Linked DNA regions of Methylocaldum szegediense. The protein of the gene in region 1 interacts with the protein of each later gene in a pairwise test. Links are inferred from orthologs where the notes say so. Each region holds a gene or a part of one and is shown on either strand. Other genes may lie near its edges.

Evidence for each region.
Region 2: the proteins of rlmKL (region 1) and typA interact in binary tests that used the Escherichia coli proteins (3 or more experiments, as listed by UniProt). The link is inferred for Methylocaldum szegediense from one-to-one orthologs.

Annotation. Positions count from the first base shown.
Region 1 is NZ_OX458333.1:704,179-707,145, forward strand. What follows is about bases 4-2,967. They hold rlmKL (bifunctional 23S rRNA (guanine(2069)-N(7))-methyltransferase RlmK/23S rRNA (guanine(2445)-N(2))-methyltransferase RlmL), read left to right. Parts: upstream 4-366; coding sequence 367-2,568; downstream 2,569-2,967. Other genes in these bases: QEN43_RS03080 (transglycosylase SLT domain-containing protein), read left to right, coding at 4-167; QEN43_RS03090 (acylphosphatase), read left to right, coding at 2,569-2,868. In the rest of the region: more of QEN43_RS03080, read left to right, coding at 1-3. UniProt on the Escherichia coli protein: Specifically methylates the guanine in position 2445 (m2G2445) and the guanine in position 2069 (m7G2069) of 23S rRNA. Methylation occurs before assembly of 23S rRNA into 50S subunits.
Region 2 is NZ_OX458333.1:1,634,149-1,637,022, reverse strand. What follows is about bases 2-2,872. They hold typA (translational GTPase TypA), read left to right. Parts: upstream 2-462; coding sequence 463-2,283; downstream 2,284-2,872. Other genes in these bases: QEN43_RS06935 (hypothetical protein), read right to left, coding at 2,449-2,826; QEN43_RS06945 (rhodanese-like domain-containing protein), read left to right, coding at 2-15. In the rest of the region: more of QEN43_RS06945, read left to right, coding at 1-1. UniProt on the Escherichia coli protein: A 50S ribosomal subunit assembly protein with GTPase and nucleotide-independent chaperone activity, required for 50S subunit assembly at low temperatures, may also play a role in translation.

The DNA of each region.
Region 1 (2,967 bases):
AATACTTGGCGTATCATGAGGGGCACGGCGGGTTTCGGCGCAAGTCTTATCTGTCCAAGCCGTGGTTGATGCGAGTGGCTCGGCGCGTAGAGACAACCGCGGCACGTTACCGCCGGCAATTGCTGACTTGTCAACCATCGCTCGAAAGGTTATTGGCGAGCGATTGAGGGTTTGTCGGCCGCGCCGAAGCGGTGCTTGCAAACGGAGAGTCGGCAGCCAGGGCATGGCGTAAGCAATCCTGAGTTTTCTTTTTTCTTCCAGTAAAGAGGGCTCTTGTTTGGGTTCGATTGTCCCAATGTGTATCGCTCGGACTTTTTACGAGCTCTAGCTGATCTCCTCCGGTCCACTTATAGCCAGCACTGACCGATGATTCATTTTCAGCGCTTTTTTGCGACCGTTCCGCTCGGTATGGAATATCTTTTGGCCGACGAACTCAGGGCATTAGGGGCAGCAGAGGTCGCAATAAGCCGTGCGGGCGTGGCCTTTGGCGGCGACCTCGAAGTGGCTTACAAGGCCTGCTTATGGTCCCGCTTAGCCAATCGCATTTTGCTTCCGTTGGAACGCTTTCCGGCCGCAACGCCCGAAGCACTTTACGAAGGCATCCGTCGCATCGAATGGAACGCTCATCTGGATACGCAGGCAACTTTCGCCGTGGATTTTGCCTCCAGCCGATCCAGGATCAGCCACACGATGTTCGGCGCACAAAAAGTAAAGGACGGCATTGCCGATTATTTCCGGGAAAATTACGGGATACGCCCGTCGGTGCGTCCGGACCGACCCGATCTTCAGGTGAACGTTTATTTGGATCGCAATGTAGCGACAGTAAGTATCGACCTATCTGGGGAAAGTCTGCACAAACGCGCCTATCGGCAGGAAGGCGGTAAGGCTCCGCTCAAGGAAAACTTGGCGGCGGCTATTCTGCTTCGCGCCGGTTGGCCGGAGATCGCCGCGCACGGAGGACATTTCGTTGATCCCATGTGCGGGTCGGCCACCTTGCCTATCGAAGCTGCGCTCATGGCTGGCGATTTCGCCCCGGGTTTGCTGCGGCCTTATTTCGGTCTGTTCGGCTGGAAAAATCATGATCGAATGTTATGGCAGAAGCTCGTGGAAGACGCTCAACGGCGCTCCGAGCGAGGCTTGCGTGAACTTCCGCCGATTGTCGGCTACGATATCGACCGGCGAGCTATCCGCATCGCCTTGGAAAACATCGAGCACGCTGGGCTCAGGGGGTACGTGCACGTGGAGCGGAAGGACGTGGCCGATGTTCGGCCGCGTCACGGGTTCGGACTGATCGCGGTCAATCCGCCGTACGGCGAGCGCTTGGGCGAGGCGAGTACGCTGGTTCCGCTGTACACTGATCTTGGCGCGGTGCTCAAGACACATTTTGTCGGCTGGAAGGCTGCCGTACTGACCGGTAATCCGGAACTGGCGTTCAAATTGGGGATACGGGCCAGGCGCTATTACACGCTCTATAACGGGGCGCTCGAATGCCGGCTGTTCAATTTCGGCATTGAGCCGGAGCGTTTTTTCAACCCGCGCGAATCCGAGCCGTTGAATGAAACTCAACGTAAGATTCGCGAGATTGTCCGCAAAGCCAAGGCTGTGGATATGGCCGACAGCGGCGCGGAAATGTTCGCCAACCGTTTGCGCAAGAACCTTAAGAATCTCGGACGCTGGGCGCGGCAAAACGGAATCCGGTGCTATCGGCTGTATGACGCCGATTTGCCGGAATATGCCGTAGCCGTCGATGTGTATCAGGGCGACCTCACCTGTGTCCATATGCAAGAGTATGAGGCGCCGTCAAGCATCGATCCGGCCAAGGCCGAGATGCGATTGGTCCATGCCGTAGCGGTCGTTCCTCAAGTGCTTGAAATCCCCCCAGAGCAGCTTTTCCTAAAAATTCGGCGTAAGCAGAAAGGCTTAGCGCAATACGAAAAGCAAGCCGAGACTGGGCAGTTTCATGTGGTCGAGGAGAGTGGATTGAAATTTTGGGTCAATTTCGAGGATTACCTCGATACCGGGCTATTCCTCGACCATCGCATTACCCGGCGGATGATCCGAGATCGAGCGGCGGGCAAACGTTTTCTCAATCTCTTCGCCTACACCGGAACCGCTTCGGTGTACGCGGCCCAAGGCGGGGCGGCCTCGACCACCACCGTGGATTTGTCCCGCACCTATTTGGAGTGGGCGAAGCGTAATCTCGAGCTGAATGGCCTTCATGGCAGCCGCCACGAGTTCATACAGGCAGATTGTCTCGAATGGATCGATCAGGTATTGCGAGAGAAGCGGCGCTTCGATTTGATTTTCCTGGACCCGCCCACCTTCTCCACATCCAAGAGAATGCGGCAAACCTGGGATGTTCAGCGGGATCATGCCATGCTGATAAAAAAATGCACCGAACTCCTGGCACCGGACGGGACTTTGGTTTTTTCCACCAATTACCGGAAATTCAAACTCGATACTGAGGCCCTGGCGGGTATGAAGCTCGAGGATATCGGTCGGCAGACGATCCCTAAGGACTTCGAGCGCAATCCGCGGATTCATCATTGTTGGCTCATTACGCTTTGAATGCTTGGAGGTATACCTGTGACCAGGCGGGTTCACGTTTTTGTAGCGGGGTTGGTGCAAGGGGTGTTTTTCCGGGCGACCGCGCGTGATCGGGCGGTATCTCTTGGGCTTACGGGGTGGGTGCGAAATCTTCCCGACGGTCGCGTAGAAATTCTTGCGGAAGGTGAGTCGCAACGGATCGCCGAGTTTCTGGACTGGTGTGAGAGTGGTCCTCCTCGGGCACGAGTTGATTCAGTTGAAGTCATCGATGAAGTACCAGCTGAAGAATTCTCCACATTCGAGGTGCGTGGATGGTTTTAGCTTTTCATGGAGACATTCCCAACGCTTCGGTGGATTGTTGGCAAGCAGAACTCAGCGCAATTCGCGCCGATCAAGCAGCAAAACGTGGTTAATTCCGCA
Region 2 (2,874 bases), 930 kb from region 1 along the record:
TGGGAGCAGAGCTGAGAGGGGAGGGAGCCCGACTTTCCATACGATACGCCCCTCGGAGCTGGGGAAAGCCCGCTTCCGGGAGGCGCATCGCCGACGCGAACGCTGCTGGGCATGCGATCAGTTGACGCTGAACGAAGAAGGGATATCGGGAATTTTTTTGCGTCCCGCCCGATGACCGCCGTCTTGGCCTAGTCGGCTCCGGTGACGACGGAACCGCGGAGATCGTCGCAAGCCGCCGGCTTCCCGGGCTCACTCAAGCTATCAAACTGAAAAGCACCCTATCTAGTATTTGTTTGTTTCCTTATCCGACGTAATGTCCCACGTAGCGCAAACTGGACGGGGCTAGTGGTCGCAACTCCAGCATTATGTGGAAAAACGTCGCTCGGAACTGAGAAAGCCGCTAATCTGGTAAAATAGCGAGTTTTACTTAGCTCCCCCGCGTTTATCTGCCTTTCCAGATTTATGGTCGAAAAACTACGCAATATCGCCATCGTCGCCCACGTAGACCACGGCAAGACCACGCTGGTCGATAAGCTACTCCAGCAATCCGGCACGTTCGCCGCGCACGAAAAAGTGGAAGAACGGGTCATGGACTCGAATGCCCTGGAAAGGGAGCGCGGGATTACCATCCTGGCCAAGAATACCGCTATCGATTGGAAGGGTTATCACATCAATATCGTCGACACCCCGGGACACGCCGATTTCGGTGGCGAAGTGGAGCGTGTGTTGTCCATGGTGGATTCGGTGCTGCTGCTGGTCGATGCGGTCGACGGACCCATGCCGCAGACCCGTTTCGTGACGCAAAAGGCATTCGCTTTGGGCTTAAAGCCCATCGTGGTTATCAACAAGATCGACCGCCCCGGTGCCCGTCCCAACTGGGTGCTGGACCAGACTTTCGATCTGTTCGACCGGCTGGGAGCGACTGAGGAACAGCTGGATTTTCCGGTGGTTTACACCTCGGCTCTGCACGGCTACGCGGGTTTCAGCCCGGAAATCCGGGAAGGCAATATGGACCCCCTGTTCCAAACCATCATCGACAAGGTGCAGCCACCCGTGGTCGACACGGAGGGTGCCTTCCGGATGCAGATCAGTCAGCTGGATTACAATTCCTATGTCGGCGTGATCGGGATCGGCCGTATTCAGCGCGGTACGATCAGGACCAATACCCCAGTGACCGTCGTCAGCCGCGATGGCCGGCAGCGCAACGCGCGCATCCTGCAGGTATTCGGGTTCAAGGGGCTGGAGCGGATCGAGGTGCCCGAGGCCAATGCCGGCGACATCATCGCCTTCACCGGCATCGATGCTCTGGAAATCTCCGATACCGTGTGTGCCGTCGACTGCGTCGAGCCGCTGCCGCCTTTAGCCGTGGACGAGCCTACGGTCAGCATGACCTTCCAGGTCAACAACTCGCCTTTTGCGGGCAAGGAGGGCAAATTTGTCACGTCGCGCCAAATTCGTGAACGCTTGCAGCGCGAGACGCTGCACAACGTCGCCTTGCGTGTGGAAGAGACGTCGGATCCGGACAAATTTAAAGTTTCAGGACGCGGCGAACTGCATCTCTCCATTCTGATCGAAAACATGCGGCGCGAAGGCTATGAACTTGGGGTGTCGCGTCCCGAGGTCATCATCAAGGAAATCGACGGCGAACTCTGCGAACCTTATGAATTCGTTACCATCGAGGTGGAGGAAGCGAATCAGGGCACCGTGATGGAGAAACTGGGCGAGCGCAAAGGCGATCTTCTGAACATGATGCCGGATGGGCAGGGCAGGGTAAGGCTGGAATACATGATCCCGTCACGCGGGCTCATCGGTTTTCAGACCGAGTTCATGACCGCCACCTCGGGCACTGGGCTTCTATATCATGTCTTCGACCATTATGGTTCGGTCAAGAAGGGCGAGATCGGACAGCGTACCAATGGCGTAATGATTTCCATGGTGACGGGCAAGTCCTTGGGCTATGCGCTGTTCAACCTGCAGGAGCGCGGACGGCTGTTCATCGAACACGGCACGGAAGTCTACGAGGGCATGATTATCGGCATCCATTCCCGCGACAACGATCTAGTGGTGAACCCCACCAAGGCCAAGCAGCTGACCAACATCCGTGCCGCGGGCAGCGACGAGAACATTATCTTGACTCCGCCCATCAAGCTGACCCTGGAACAGGCTCTGGAATTCATCGATGACGATGAACTGGTGGAAGTGACGCCGAAATCGATCCGCCTTAGAAAAAAGCTGCTCCTGGAGCACGAGCGCAGGAAGGCCAGCCGCGCAGCGGGAGCCTGAAGTGGCCGTGAGGCACCATTCGCGGCTGCCCGTACCTGCGCAGACGGTCGAAAATTCTGAGCCCACCAGTCGATTATCCCGCTGGAGCAGTATCACGTATCGCGGCGGCGGTCGAACCCGATGGGTGATCGCCTTGGCTGCTCAGAACAGCGGGATGAAAATGCCCTAAAAGTAAAGGAGCAGGAGCATCAGTGTTATTCCTGTCAGAGCGAGCTGCCAGGTTATTCCGGTCCAGCTGAACCGGACCCGCTCTCTTTGAGCTTGCCACCAAACGGGAAAAAACGACTTGGCGCGCTGATAGACCAAATTCAGCTTCTTGAATGCGAAAAAAAGAACGACGATTAGGATTCCGAGCCCGAGCCATGCGGTAACCGCTTGGGCTTCGTACGGGGTGAGGGCAAGGAGAGCCTCCAGGGCATGCTCGGTAATCAATTCGACGGTCTCGAGCAAAAGTTCGACCGCCGTAACAAAAGCATCCAGCAGTACATCGCCCCAAAATATTGCTGCGAGCAATCCCACAGCGATCAACCCGGCTTTTTTCATAGTTGATCCCCTAAATCTTTAGCGCCTCGGTTCTCGAACTGCCGCACA